Regions from separate parts of the Neobacillus sp. Soil_C_43 genome, predicted to be linked through region 4. Evidence: riboswitches for the same ligand, from Rfam matches in the RefSeq annotation. Region 4 holds a riboswitch; each other region holds the start of a gene.
The links. Region 4 has a riboswitch for cyclic di-GMP ahead of AC3A54_RS06660 (hypothetical protein). Riboswitches for the same ligand answer to the same signal wherever they lie in the genome.
Positions count from the first base shown of each region.

Region 1: another riboswitch for cyclic di-GMP. It lies ahead of AC3A54_RS20675 (zinc ribbon domain-containing protein); the one in region 4 lies ahead of AC3A54_RS06660 (hypothetical protein).
Region 2: another riboswitch for cyclic di-GMP. It lies ahead of AC3A54_RS19480 (hypothetical protein); the one in region 4 lies ahead of AC3A54_RS06660 (hypothetical protein).
Region 3: another riboswitch for cyclic di-GMP. It lies ahead of AC3A54_RS14550 (hypothetical protein); the one in region 4 lies ahead of AC3A54_RS06660 (hypothetical protein).

Region 1 is NZ_JBDGJV010000018.1:67,952-71,794, forward strand. Features, by position in the region: gene AC3A54_RS20665 (PadR family transcriptional regulator) at 1-162, shown strand, start outside; gene AC3A54_RS20670 (DHA2 family efflux MFS transporter permease subunit) at 167-1,897, shown strand; cyclic di-GMP riboswitch class I at 2,050-2,135, shown strand; gene AC3A54_RS20675 (zinc ribbon domain-containing protein) at 2,202-2,894, shown strand; gene AC3A54_RS20680 (HD-GYP domain-containing protein) at 2,912-3,843, shown strand, end outside.
Region 2 is NZ_JBDGJV010000016.1:88,877-92,719, forward strand. Features, by position in the region: gene AC3A54_RS19475 (DUF5667 domain-containing protein) at 1-634, shown strand, start outside; cyclic di-GMP riboswitch class I at 1,360-1,440, shown strand; gene AC3A54_RS19480 (hypothetical protein) at 1,741-3,174, shown strand; gene AC3A54_RS19485 (hypothetical protein) at 3,220-3,843, shown strand, end outside.
Region 3 is NZ_JBDGJV010000010.1:94,352-98,194, reverse strand. Features, by position in the region: gene AC3A54_RS14575 (hypothetical protein) at 1-129, shown strand, start outside; gene AC3A54_RS14570 (hypothetical protein) at 126-329, opposite strand; gene AC3A54_RS14565 (hypothetical protein) at 451-846, opposite strand; gene AC3A54_RS14560 (MFS transporter) at 1,007-2,203, opposite strand; gene AC3A54_RS14555 (MarR family winged helix-turn-helix transcriptional regulator) at 2,221-2,634, opposite strand; cyclic di-GMP riboswitch class I at 2,818-2,902, shown strand; gene AC3A54_RS14550 (hypothetical protein) at 3,022-3,243, shown strand; gene metH (methionine synthase) at 3,304-3,843, opposite strand, start outside.
Region 4 is NZ_JBDGJV010000003.1:68,665-72,507, forward strand. Features, by position in the region: gene fliF (flagellar basal-body MS-ring/collar protein FliF) at 1-200, opposite strand, end outside; gene fliE (flagellar hook-basal body complex protein FliE) at 231-530, opposite strand; gene flgC (flagellar basal body rod protein FlgC) at 543-992, opposite strand; gene flgB (flagellar basal body rod protein FlgB) at 998-1,390, opposite strand; gene AC3A54_RS06655 (glucosaminidase domain-containing protein) at 1,548-2,216, opposite strand; gene AC3A54_RS06660 (hypothetical protein) at 2,350-2,664, opposite strand; cyclic di-GMP riboswitch class I at 2,815-2,900, opposite strand; gene fliT (flagellar protein FliT) at 3,100-3,447, opposite strand; gene fliS (flagellar export chaperone FliS) at 3,462-3,842, opposite strand.

The DNA of each region.
Region 1 (3,843 bases), on a different contig from region 4:
AATCAAGCGATGTACGATAATTTAACTAGAATTGCTAATTTGTACCCAAACATGGAATCAAATAAAAGATTTACCTTAGAGTTTGGAATCCGCCAGGCAGAAATGATTTTGGGAATGGTCGACGAAGAACTAAAAAAGTTAAATGATACCAAAGGGGACTAACATAATGAAGGATACGGGTGGCATGAAGGTCGTATTGCTTATGTGTTTAGGAATGTTTGTTTGTATGCTAGATTCAACGATTATGAATATTACACTTCCTGCTATTCAGGATAGTTTGCATACCTCATTGGAAACAAGCTCATGGATGTTGAATGTCTACACTATGACCATTGCTGTTTTAGCCATACCGATGGCAAGGTTTGCTGAAATGTTTGGCAGAAATAAATTTTTTATCGTTGGATTATTTGTTTTTGGGTTAGGTTCCGCACTGTGTGGTTTAGCGACTAATGGTGACTACTTAATCGCAGCACGGCTTATTCAAAGCTTTGGGGCTGCGATCTTAATTCCTTGCAGCATGGTGATAGGTATTGCTGCGATGCCTTTGGAAAAAAGAACGCTGCCCTTAACCTTACTAGGTGCCACACAGGGGTTAGCTACGGCACTCGGTCCGACTGTTGGAGGAATTATTACTGAAAAGCTTAGCTGGCATTGGGTTTTTTATGTGAATGTTCCTATTTGTCTCCTGGCCATTGGTGGTACGTTCTTCATCCTAACAATTAAAAATGAGGGCCGTGTCAAATCAAAGATCGACTGGTTTGGATTACTCTTCTCTGTTTCATCCATTTTCCCTTTGAACCTTGTGTTGATTAAGGGAAATACATGGGGATGGGACAGCACGCAAGCACTTGGTTGCTATGTAATAACGCTCATTTCTATCGTCCTTTTCATCATTGCAGAGAAAAAGTCTAAAGCTCCAATGGTTAACTTAAATCTTTTTAAAGACCGATTGTTTACCGGCTCAGTTGTAACAGTGACAACAGGCTTTATCTTCCTTATCGGTGTAATGGTCCTACTACCTCAATTTTTAACTAACTTCCAGCATAAGACAGAACTTCAAGCCGCATTACTTGTTACTCCTGTATCTGCCGCCATCTTTGTATTTTCCCAAATTGCAGGTTTACTAACGAAGAAAATCGGATTCACGATTCCGGTCATGTTCGGTTTTGCCATGATGGGCGTCGCTTACTACTTGTTACACAACTTAAATATTCATAGTACATCAGGCCAAATTATTTTATTGTGCAGTTTGCTTGGTTTTGGCTTTAGTTTTGTTATTTCCTCAGCTACGATTGCAAGTACATCCTCTTTTGAAGGCGAAATGCTGACAGCTTCGCAAAGTGTATTTTCGATGTTAAGACAGGTTGGAGTAGTTTTAGCTGTAGCGATTTTTGTTGCAGGTCTAACCACTACTATTCATGATAAGAAACAGGATGTTGTTCATTTTGCTGCCAAAAAACTAGATAAACTTGATGTACCACAATCTGCAAAAGAGAAAATTTTTAGCGAAACAAAAAAATCAATTACTGCTGAAAAGCATAATCACAAAGCAAAACAAACTATAATCTCCAAAGCTGAACGTCAACAGTTGATCAATTCATATGTAGAAAAGGCGCTTTCCTCCATACCAGAAGAACAGAGAGAAGAAGCTAAAGAAATGGTTTATAAGCAAGTGGAAAAGCAGGTAGACGAGGAAATTAATCGTAAAGGAAAATTAGTTAAGACCTATAGGGTGCAGGTGGGTGAATATGCTCTTAAAACCATATCCTCAAGCTTTGCTGACCTATATCGAACCAGTATTCCGTTTGTTCTTTTATGCTGTTTAACAGGATTTATTTTTAAAGAAAAAAGGAGAAAAAAATCATTCTCCAGCGTTACACTCCATACGAATGAATAGTGTAGATAGTCCTATATATGCCTGCGTTGTAGATATAACGAAGGTTTTGTTTTTAATTGTCGAAATAGAGGAAATAGTATTTTTTTTCAGTAAAAAATGGTGTTTTTTGTGGTAATATATACCTCCAGCAATTATAATGGCTGTGAATACATTTTCCTAAAAGGCAACCTATTTGAAAAGATAAGGACGCAAAGCTATAGGGGCTAAAGTAATCGCACTATGCCAGCCAGCTGCAATATGATCTTCCGTCCGATTCTTTAACTCCATGATAGCCAGTAGGGAACTAAAAAATGGAGGGAAAAACATGTTGAAAAAAGTATTCGCTATTTCACTTTCTGTCCTATTAATGTCAACATTTGGGACAAGTGTATTTGCGGCAGAACCAACCAGTGCTGAGTATGACAAGGCCATTGCTTCCATCGAAAAAACTAACCAAGAGATTGAAGATAAAATTGCAAAAGCAGTTACTGATGCAGATTCGCTAGAGGCACAGTACATAAGAGATATTCAAAAGATAGAGGAAGGCGACACAGTCGTAAAATTAAAAGATCAGAGAAACAAACTGCAACAGGATTTAGAAAAAACCAATGATGCAAACAAGGTAGAAAAATTAAGTAAAGAGCTCGCAGATATTGATAGCAAATTAGAAAAAGAAACAGCTAGAATCAAAGAGAAAATAGAATCTATAAACGAAGATATAAAAAGTTTGCAGCTTTTTAGCCCGGAAAATGAAAAAGACCAAAAAATACTAAAAGATAAGCTTGATAGACTTAATAAACAGCTTGATAAAAAATTAGAAAAATATATTAATAGAACTGAAAAATTTACTAACGACCTCGATAAACTAATTACTGATTTATATAATTCAACATTGAAAATGTCTACTGATGCAATCAATAAAGCAGCTGAAAAGGGCATCCAAGCAGAAGCTACCTGGGTACTTGTGGAGTTAGGTGGAAGGTGGGTTTGGATTGATCCGATTCGTGTAGGCTGTTAAATTCCGGAGGATGTGTTATGGAAGGACTTTACCTAGGTACTAATGGTAAATATATTGAGAAAGCCAACTTAGATTCAGCCCGGTTTAGTCTGTTAGCTAAAGGAGATGGTGCAGAAATCATCTTCCAGACCATTAACAAGGGGAAAACTTTTTATCTCTATCCTAGTGATAATCCTAATACACTAGAGTTCTTCTATGTAATTGAAGGTGAATGTTTATATGAGACAAAAGATAGTAATATTCATATTAAATCAGGTGAGTACTTCTACATACAAAGGCTAAAGGAGCCTGCATACTTTTTAACAAAGACTGATATTAAATTACTTTGGTTTACCACCCAACCAGCTTTTCATTATGTTAGTAAAAGTATTGAAGAGTTGACTAAAGTAGTGAAACAAGTAGAGGAAAAAGACCAATACACTTATAGTCATAGTATTCGGGTACAAGAATATTCCTTAAGGATTGCAAAGGAACTACAGCTTTCTAAAGATGTTGTGGAGAATCTTTATTCTGCATGTGTGTTCCATGACATAGGAAAAATCCACGTCCCAGAAGAAATTCTAAATAAGCCAGGCAAACTGACACCTGAAGAATTTGATATCCTAAAGAAGCATCCAGCAGATGGCTGTGAAATGTTGAAGTCCACGTATTACTCTCATGTTGGAGAAATTATTTTACAGCATCATGAACGCTTAGATGGTTCGGGATATCCCAATGGACTAAAAGGTAACCAAATCTTACTGGAAGCACAAATCATCGGAATTACTGATACATTTGATGCTATGACATCAGATCGCATTTACAGGAAAGGGATGGACCCTTCACTTGCAATATCTGAAATAAAGAAATTATCAGGCCGTCATTACGATGCATCCCTTGTTGATGCATTTGAAAAAGTATTAATTATGGATGGGAAACTCCAAGTAAAAGACCTAAAACAAGTCCCTTA
Region 2 (3,843 bases), on a different contig from region 4:
AGAAAAGGTTGAAAATCCAAAAGCTCAACAAGCGATCATGAAAAACGTTCAAAAGACTTTCGAAAAACTTCAAAAGAAGATGAGCAGGCTTGAAGAGTTAGATTCTAAGTTTGCTGAAAAAATGAGTGATATTGAAGGAAAATTAACTGATGGAAGCATTTCTGCTGAGAAGGCTGATCGTGAGAAGAAAAAGCTTCAGGAGGAATTAGGCAAGAAAAAGGATAAGGTTGAAGAAGAAGTAGCTGGCGACGTTGAGGAAGTAAGTACGGAGGCAGCTGAAGAGACAGAAGAAGCTGGTAAAGAGGAAGCTAAAAAAGGGCAAGAAACAGCGGCGGTTAAAAAAGTGGAAGATAAACAAACTGAAGCTGTAAAGCAGGCACAAGAAAAACAACAAGAAGCAACGAAAAAGGCTGAAGAAAAGCAACAAGAAGCAGCGAAAAAAGCGGAAGAAAAGCAAAAGGAAGAAGCCAAAAAAGCTGAAGAAAAACAAAAAGAAGAAGCTAAAAAAGCCGAAGAAAAACAAAAAGAAGAAGCTAAGGCTGAAGAAAAAGAAGATAAAGATAAAGATAAAGATAAAGAAAAAGAAAAAGAAAAAGAAGATCCTGGTAAGGGCAATAAAGGTAAGGGAAATTAATAGTTTATGCTTGGGTGTGCCATTTTTGGCTCACCCTTATTTTTTTACTCGGGACCAGGGAACCAAGGGGACGGTTCTGGTGGTTTTTTGGTTTAAAATATAATTTCAAAAGGGATGAAATAAACGTAAGTATTAGTGATGCGCTTTAGGTAAATTCTTATCTAGGGCATCGAGAGTGGATAAGCAATAGTGACCATTCCCGGTCCTTGCTTAAAAATTGTTACCATTACCACTTTGAGTTCATTTTTATAAAAGGAAATAGAAAACTAAGAGACAGTAGTCGACATTTTTTTTTAAGAATTCTAAGCAAGACCCCACTATTTTCAAGGTTTTCCCCTTTTATTAACTAATCGTTTGATTAGTATCGGATATAGGGGAGGAAGAATGAAAGAAGTCGATCAGTGAGAAATAACTACTATTTTGTGGAATAGGGTGGGAACTCGCGGAAAGTTGGCCGACAATTTTTTATGCCTGATGTGATGTGAAATAGGCAAACTATTGTGTTTATGCTCGTTTTAACCAAACGATTAATTAGTATAGCCTATAGAAAAATGATAAAAAAATGACGAAAGATAGGTTGATAGGGATGATCCATGTGGTCTTGGTTAGAGCCAGGAGAACCGTCCCTTTGGTTTTGTACCTGTCGATACACGTCAATACACGTCGAATTGTTAGTGTTTTCAGAATATACTAGAAAATGGTATATTTAATTATAATGAAGTCTAATCTGATAAAGGCAAACCTACTGAAAAGTAGGGACGCAAAGTCACAGGTCTAAGGTAATCTATGATGGCTGGGCTGCCGGGTTTAATAATTCAAAGGAGTAGATCTATTTGAAGATTAAATCCATTCTCTGTTTCTTACGTAGACGACACAAGTACAGTTATTACACAAGCAAATGTATCAGATGCGGAAAGACAAGTAACAATAGTTATCATTCATAGGGCCTGTGGGCTCTTTTTTTTTGCCCTTTTTCTGGGTTGCCAAGGGGAGTGTATGAGCCAGGAGAACCGTCGTCCCCTATGGTTTTGTGCCTAAACAATTGGTGCTTTTTTCCGAAAAAATAAAGAGATACAAAGTTTTACAAGTTTAGGGGGATTATGGTTGTGAGATTAAACAGATGGCTGGGGGCAGTGATCCTATTATTGATGTTAACAGCGTGCTCTCATTCTACTCAGAAGGCAGTCGGGGATGATATGAATCCGAATCTATCGTCGACGGAAAAGGAGGTAGCCAGACAAGCAGTTTCCTATGTGAAGGCTATCCAAAGCAAAGACTATCAAAAGGCGTTTGATATGGTATCGAATGTATTTAAAGAGGCGGGTATCACTCAGGATGACTTTGCATCGGACATAGACCAATCCACTCTTACTTTCAAAGGTTATAAGATAAGCGTTATAGGAGTGAGAGACCGGTTACCTAGAGAAACATCGAAAACGAATAAAGAGGAGAAATATTATCTCGTGTCTTTGTTTTTTGATTCAAAGGGGGAAACACGAGAGGATTACTCTCCGTATGAAGAATCGGATGTCAAATGGGCTGGTGAGAAGATTTGGTTTCATAAGGAAAAAGGAGGATGGAAATTCTTCGCTACGGATGAACAAGAAGGACTCACGTGGAAACCGGATGCCTATGAGGCGGCTCTAGCTTATGTACAGGCTTTAAAGGATCAGGATGCAGAGGTGATTTCGGCAAGCTATTCCGAGTTCTATAAACAGCAAGGAGAAACGCTGGAAGATATCAGCGAGCAGTTTGCACAGTCCGAAGGAAACATGGTCTCTTATACGATAAAAGAAATTACGGATGATTTACATATCGATGAGGAGGATAATGTTCTTTCTCCAGAGATGCATGAGGAATTAATTAGAGTTAAAGGCAGTTATTATAAGGAGAACTATGAGGGATTGGATGAGCCGGAAGAGTTCAAGTTTGAGTGGTTTTTCCATTTAGAGGATGGTAAATGGAAGTATTTATTGGATGATTCCTATGAGTTTCATAATGCGGCTATTTATAGTTTTTTAGAGAATGGGTTTAAGGATGAGAATCAAGGCGAGGCTTCCTCTCAGGGTACGGCTGAAACCGAAGCGGTTGATTTTAGTATGGAAGATAGTAAAGCAAATAACAAAAAGGTGATGGGGTCCGACTTTTTGAAGCTTGCTAAGCAAGGTCGAATCAAGGGGATTGAGGTTTCGATTGGTGATCCTATTGGACCGGCGATTGAGAATGTCATAGGTACGCCTGATGGGATAGGAGATGCAGAAGGTGGGCGTGTGCTTCTATATAAGAACTGTCATTGCGGGTTAGGTGTGGATTATGATTATGAGGATTATCCTGACTCTCCGGTGTATACTCTTAATCTACCTATTCATCTATCGTATGATGAAATGATTCAAACATTAGGCAAACCAGATGAGGAAGGAATGAGCGAAACGGATTCCTCGTACACGTTATATTACACAATTGGAGACCACACACTTTTTGTTCATCGAAGTGATGGAGCGTCTTCTGGTGCACCATTTGATTCGATTACTTTAAAATAAGCTAGATTTAGATAGAGAAGAATGACAACTTTGGGGGAATAGCAAGTGAGGAAGTTTGTAAAAGGGTGCAGTGTCGCTGTGTTGCTTTTAAGCTTAGTAGTGGGGTGTACCAAGCAGGAAGATATGGTCAGGGTCAATACAGATATTGTGGAGGCCATGAGAACATGGAGTGTTTATGAGGATCCGGAAGATGCGTTTCCTAAGGATGTGATTGAGATGGTGAATCACATCGATCCTACCTTTAATACCACACCGTATACTAGGGAGGAAAAGCCACAGATTATATCCAGTCACGATCTTATTTATAGCCTTAGAAACGCTGAAGAGGAGGTTTCACATAAAGGCTATCTTAAGTTATATAAGGATTTTGAGAAACGGTATAATTCGATCACTCAGGTGAAAAAGGATCCCATTACGGCGATGGATAAACTGGAAGATGAGTTGGAAGGTTTTCGGACAGTGATCCCAAATACGAGTAAAGATCTCTATTTTCATGGACAGGTTTGTACTATTATTGATGAAATCAACTGGTATCGAGAGAAGTATGAAAAAGGGGACAAGGAAGATGAATCGTGGAGGGAGGAGGAGATTGCTACTCGTTTAGCGATGCTAGCTGTAGTGGCTGAACTGGTCAACGATCACCCGGATATCCTAGAATTTGATAGGAAC
Region 3 (3,843 bases), on a different contig from region 4:
GAAAATCTTCAGATACTCCGCGACATGATTGCTAAAAATTGGACGATCGTGCAAGAGAAAGAAATGAACCAAGACAAGCAATTACTAAAGATTGAGCTAACCTACAAACCAACATTCAATATTAACTAGCTTACCAAACAAAAAGAACCATCATGTCCGTCCTGGGATTGATGGTTCTTGTGTTTAAATTGGTATAAATGGTCTTTTTTCGTTTTTGTTGCTCTTGTTCTCATATCTGTAAAAACAAATGGGCTTCGCTTTGCTTCTGGATTCATTTTTCCCTCGCGTGACAGTTTTTCACGTAGCTTTTTGGCTGTTGATTTCGCCATTCTCTTCACTCCTTATACCATGTTTATACTATTATATACCAATTATTTAAAGTGTAAATAAAAAAGCAAAATGACCTTTCCAAAATAGTCATTTTGCCCTTTTTAGGTATATGTAGGGAATCTACCTGCAATACCACCTTTTCCAAATCTCTGCAGAGTCTATACAACCGTTGTCATTGCCCCAGCTTCCCTTGCTTTCTCGACATTCATCATCATGGCCACCACCGCCGCCACCACCGTTCCACCATTTGCAAAAATCATCCCACCAATCACCATCGTCATGGTGGTCATCATCATATCGATCGTGATAGCCATCATTATTCCAGCTATATTCATGATAATCAGCAGCTTTATAATCCTTATTGAAAAAGGTGAAAATATTCGCTAGTGAAAAGGTTTGTAAAAATCCGTACTGGGTAATTGATTCAGTAGTATTATCAGAGGCATAGGCAGAAGTAGGAAGCATTATTGCACATACTAATAGCAGGATAAGGACTAAACCCTTTATTGTTTTCAAACTTAGTATACACCTCCTTTTTTGCGAATTCTTTATTATGGTAAAAAATGTTCCTTATAAAGAATATTATTATATTTTACTATTTTTGTAAATGAGTATAATTAGGGGTTGTACAATAAAAAACCCCCCCTATAAATGTAAGGAGGGCAAAACTGACAAATTAATTCTCTTGATTTTTCAATTTTGGTACAGGTGCTTGTTTCTTTGTATGAAGAAAATAATAAAGTACTGCACCGATTAAAATATAGAAAGAACACATGAAATATAACGAGCTATAATCTATTTTAGCAGCAAGTAAGCCAACGACGAAGGAGCCAAGAGCAATACCTGTATCATAGATAGATAAGAAGGTCGCTGTAGCTAAACCTCTTTTTCGAGGTTCGGCATCTTGGATAGCGATGGTTTGGAAGGTAGGAAAAAGTGTTCCCCATCCTAATCCAATCATACCCGCTGATATGAGAAATGTGACTGCACCACTGCTTTGGCTTAAGACAAACATCCCAATTGAGAAAAGCAAAATAGAAGGATAAGAAATAACGTTTGGTCCATAAAGATCAAGCCATTTTCCAGTGAATGGTCTAGATAGTAAAAGAACAATCGCATAGACCACAAAGAAGAGACTAGACACACTAGCCAAATGAATTTCATTTGCGTAGATCGAAACAAATGAAAGAAGGGCAGAATAGACAATCGCTAGGAAGCTTCCGACAATCGAGATAGGAATGGCAGATGTCTCAAATAGATTTTTAAAAGAAAAAGCAGAAGCGGCTTTTGGCTGATCCAGCTGTTCTGAATGATTCAATTTAACACTTAGTCCAGTAATAAGAGAACCGACCGCAACAATGACGCTGAGAATAAATAGGGTGTTTGGCCCCCATTGCTGAATAGCCATCAATCCGACAAATGGTCCTAAAACCATTGCCATATTCGTTGACATGACGAAATATCCCATTCCTTCGCCCCTACGTGAAGCTGGAATGATATTAGCTACAATTGTTCCGACTGCTGTTGTTGCCATACCGAAACCAACACCATGAAGCAGACGAATAACTAGAAAACCGGCGACTGTTTTAGGAATAAAGTAAAGAAGAGAGGCTGCAGAGAAAATAATGAGCGCCGATAAGAGAACTTTCTTATTACTCGCGCGTTCGAGCCACTGTCCAGCAAGCGGACGTGAGATGATGGCGGATAGTAAAAATACGGTTGTCATTAATCCCGCGACAGATGCACTGCTATGTAATTCATCCAACGCATAGGTGGGAAGAGTGACGAGCAGGATATAAAAAGTTAAGAAAAGAAAAAAGTTACTTAAAGATACACTAATAAAATCCTTCGTCCATAATTTGGGTTTGTTCATAGATGTAATGCACTCCTTTATAAAAGCTGCTTTAACCAGCTAGATTGCAATGACAGTAATTCCTCTTGAGATGTTAATGGAAAATGCTGCAGTAATGTCTGGTTGACCTCGTTCACAACACTTTCCCATTCGGGATATAATTTCAATGCTTCTTCTGTTAATTCAATGTACTTTGCCCGCTTGTCTGTACCTGACACCTGTCTAACATAGCCTTGTTTAACGAGGCGTTGGATGGTTCGCGTCATGGGCGGTGCCTCAACAAAAAGATAATCACAAAGTTCTCTCTGTGTTAGCGAGCCTTTGTTTTTTAAAACAAAAATAACGGCCCATTGAGAACCGTATAAGCCCATAGGCTTCAATGCTTCATTGAGTTTGTTAGTGAGATGACGTGAAAGCTGGTGAAGAGTATGGAATAATTCGTGGGTTATCATAAATGCACTCCGTTACTACACATAATTAGTTACCTAGGTAACTATAGTGTATTTATTATTAAATGTCAAGAAATGTTCACAGGGGCATAAATGCTCATAAATTGTTAAAAAAATCAATTTTTTTGTAAAAAATTGACGAAAAACATTGAATTGTTCCTAGTTAGATTTTACTATTAAGGTATACAGTGAAAAAGGCAAACTTTTTGAAAAAAAAGGACGCAAAGCCACGAGTCTAAGGTCATATGACTATGATAGTCGGGTTGCCAAAAAGAACGGAATCTAATGTTTGAATAAAACTTCTACGGCATTACGGTTTGTTAGTCCCCCTCTTTTTGGAGGCTTTTTATTCGTTGAAAAAAACATAAAAGGATGGGTGGAAAATTGAAGGTGTTTTTTGGTTCTATTGAATATTTTGAGAAGGAAATCATGAGTTTTGCCAAAAAGAGAAGTTACATTAATTTGGCACGTGAAGAAGTGATGGAGATTTACTCCGAATTAAAAGATGAATTAATGAATGAATTTATATGTGAGGATCACATAAAAAAAGAGTGCATAAATAATCTTAATCTTGCAAGTCAAAGATTCTTACATAAATATCAGGCTGTGTAATGATGAACCATATGTAAAAAGAGTGACTAAAAAATAGTCACTCTTTTTACATTGAGATGATTATCTTAACACATTAAAATATCTCGCTTCTGGATGGGCAAACACCATCGCAGAAACCGAAGCTTCTGGTTCCATCATACAACCATCTGTTAATTGGATTCCAATTTCTTCAGGCTGAATTAATTTAAACAACTTTTTCTGGTCTTCTAAATCTGGGCAGGCCGGATATCCGAAGGAGAAACGTTGTCCCTGATACTTAGCAGCAAATCGGTCCTGCATGGAAAAATCAAGTGGATCCGGGAAGCCCCAGCGGTCGCGTATTTGACGGTGAATTAATTCAGCAAAGCCTTCTGCAGTCTCGAGTGCTAATGCCTGGAGAGCATGGCATTCCAGAAAACGACCGGCAGACTTGAATTCATCCGCTTTTTCGCGAATCCCTCTACCGGCTGTTACGGTAAAGAAGCCAACATAATCCATTACACCACTGTCAACCGATTTTAAGAAATCAGCTAAACAAAGATGTGGCGCGGAATCCTGACGTGGGAAATCAAAAGTTTCTATAACTTGATCATGATTTTCAGGATTATAAATATAAATCTT
Region 4 (3,843 bases):
ACTTCCCTTTGGGATAATTGACCTGTGTATAATGGTACATATTGAGGTCGTGACGCAAAGAAGATAAAGGTAGAAAGGGCAACTAAAAGAAATAAAAATGTCCCTATGATGAGTCCTTTTTGTTTTGAACTTTTGGAGTTCCACCAACTGCCAAATAGCTCTCCTGTATGTTTAAGTTGATCTATCCATGATCGATTCATTTCTCACCCTGCCTAGCTTTCTATCATTCTTTAAAATTGCATCCGCATCATTTCTTGGTAAGCCTCTACTGCCTTGTCCCTAATAGTAACGGTTAGTTCTAAAGCAACCTTCGCCTTTTGTGATGCAATGGTTACATCATGTATATTATCAATTTCCCCTGCCGCAGCTTTGACGGTTAAATCAGAGGCTTGCTTTACTGTTGTATCGACGTTTTCCAGGTACCCTTTAAGTACGCCCGAAAACGTGTTTGGAGTCGAACTTGATTCCACATTTTGAATAGGATTTTGATTAATTTTGATTAGTCCACTATTTATACCAGAAACGTTCATTTATGTTTCCCCCTAACGGCCTATTTCTAAAGCCTTTAACATCATTGATTTTCCAGTATTAAATGAAGTGACATTCGCTTCATATGCTCTTGAGGCAGCCAATAAATCTATCATTTCCTTTGAAAGGTCAACATTTGGCATCATGACATAGCCATCCGCATTCGCATCAGGATTTGATGGGTCAAAAACCATTTTGAATGGTGTCTTTTCATTAACTATGCCTGAAACTCTAACTCCTTGGAGTTGGGATTGTGATTGTTTTTCCATTGCCCCTTGTAAAACTTGATTAAATGATTTCTCTCTTGGTTCCATCATCACCATTTTTCGTCGGTAGGGTTCCCATTTTCCATTTACAAAAGTTCCTCTTGTCGATTCTGCATTCGCAATATTGGAAGAGACAACATCCATTCGTAGACGTTGTGCGGTCAAGGCAGATGCACTAATATTTAACGAATCGAACATGTTCTTTAACTCCTTCCTTTAATCGCTATTGATAATTGTTGAAATTCACTGTTAATTTGTTCCGTAAGTGTATAATACCAGAGTGAATTTTTTCCCATGCGAGTCATTTCTTCATCAATATCTACGTTGTTCCCGCTGTTTTGCATGACGGTGTTCGTATTCTCAACAACGCTTGGTGAAGGAATAATGGATGGTCTTCCAATGACCAAATGGCGGGCATCGGAACGATTTCCTTCAAAATTTGTTTGATTAGTTAAGTGTTTTTTCAATATATCCTCAAAAACTACTTGTTTGGCTTTATATCCAGGTGTTTCAGCATTTGATATATTATTAGAAATCACCTGTTGGCGTAAACTAGAAGCATCTAATGCCTTTTGTAGGAGGTTAATATTAGTCAACTTTCTCCTCCTCCTTTCCACCTATAAAACTTTGACATTTTTCGATAAATATCAACAAAATTATTAACATTCAATCATCAATATACTATAAAAAAGGTATTTAAATCTACACTTTTTTTACATAGTAAAAGTGTGTTATAGGAACATTATTTGAATATCAAGCTTTTAACTGGCCAAAAAACTTACTCACGCCTGTAACCCAATGATTATTCAGATTAGTAGGGTCATTCTCTGCACCAACAGGGGCATATTTTCCAGCAATTTTAGTTATGCTTGTTAGCCCCATTCCAAGATAATTCTTACTTATATTTCGAGCCATATCCATAATGCTTTCTTCAATAGAGGAATAGGATCTTAACCCATTTTTCCCCATCATTCCAGCGATGTTATTTTTAACATTGGCTGCTTTTGATGTTCCATTACCCGTTTCATGTTGAGCAATCGCTGCCAATAATGCTGGATCAACATTATATCTTTGTCCAGCTTGAATAAATGTTTGTCCCATCCCTTGCAATTTTCCGCCAAGCCCTTGATTAATTTTTTCAGCACTTATGGATTGAAATCGTAAAGATTCTCCTGAGTTAGCCGCAAACGAATCCATTCCCATATTTGAATTTTCATTGGTAAAGGTCATGTTTTCTATAAAGGAAGGAAACGTGGGTTGGATGGAAGATGGTGCATCGCCATTCATCATTTCATTTAAAACCGATGTAAAAAGGTTTGCAAATTCAGAATTAGTCGTCCCCATTTGTGAAGTTAATTTTTCATTACGGGACAATGTACTAGTTAACATAGTTTTGGTAAACCAATCATCACCTATTTTCAATGGAAAGCTCCTTTCTTCTTCATTTTTATATTCTGCTAAGTCCATAGCGAAAAAGAAGCGTGACTACGATTAATGCATCCGTGGTCACGCACAAGTATGTGTCAAACTTGACAACATTTTAAATACGATTGCATTAAATTGCACCTTCTAAAATCTTGCTTACATCACCTAAACATTCTTCCGTAAGCATTGAAATGCATGTTAGCTGACCATTTTCAATTTTCCCTTCAACTAGGACAATCGTATTGGTATCATGTTCTTGTTTCATTGCCAGAATTTGTTTCCCCATATAAACTACATTTTTCACAATAAAGTAGGACCGATTGATTGGGTATCCAAGCGTTATTTTAATTGGATGCTTGAAAAATGGTTTCTTCTTTTTAAATTCCATTAAATTTAAAATCTTACTATTAGCACGTTCGTCTGTTTTAATTTGTTGCAGGAACATTCTTTTTTCCTCTCCTTAACTGAATGTTAAAGAATATAAAAATAACCCCGCCTTTTTGAAGGGGGGTTAACAGACAAAAATATCTTTCAGTTGGGTATAGAAGTCCTATACCTTTGTAGACATTTTATACCTAGGTAAAACACCCTATCTTTTGGCAGCTGGCTGGCATAGTGATTTTCTCCTTAGCCCCTTTAGCTTTGCGCCACTGATTTTCATCAGTTTTGCCTTGATCGAGATTCAATGTTTTTAGTATCTAAATAATCTCTAATCAAATAATAGAATGTTTTAACAATATCGAATATCCGACCATTTTCCCATTTTTGTCGAATCTACTGGGTATTTAGTCCTAAATTATAGAATATTACGTAGATTTATTAAGAATCATGTCATAAATTGTCATTTATTCAAATTTTTATGACTCGATCTATGACTTTTTTACCTTTTAGAATCTAAAAAAATTCCATTTGTTTGCTTACTATAAGTCCTATATTGTTGAGAGACAAGTTTTTGCTTCTTTTGCTGATTAATAAGGTTTTTTGTTTCTTTGAGATTTTCATCTAATAGAGGTGCCATTTGTTGATCTAACAAGTAAGTGTCTTTTAACAATTGCTGCTCATTTGAAGTATATACATAATTCTTTTCGTGGTTTTTTTGCGCATCCACTCTACTCATTAATGCCTGTCTGTCATTAAGTAGTTTTTCAAATTCCTCATAATTTTCTTCTTTTAAGGAACTGCACATCTCTAGTGTTACTTCATAAATACTTTTTAGTATTTCTTCCATTTTTATCTCAGACCTTAGCTTTTTATTTTGGCTTGTTTCATTGCAGTTGACCAGGTATCCGATAATTCGACAGCGAATCCTTCAACTTCATCTAGTATTTCCGAATTCTTATTAAGATTCGCTTCGATTAACCGGGATTTCATATAATCATACATAGTAAGTAATTGTTCCGCTACACTATATTCTTTTTTTAAGGTTATCATTAATTCACTTAAAATATCCTGTGCTCTTAAATTATAGTTATTGCTATCTTCAAAGTTGTTATTTTTTAGAGCTGATTTAGATAATCGAATAAATTTGACTACTCCTTGATATAACAAGAAGGTAAGATCTTCTGGTCTTGAAGTTGTGACAGCTTGTTTTTGATAAGTTTGATAAGGATTATTTAGACCCATA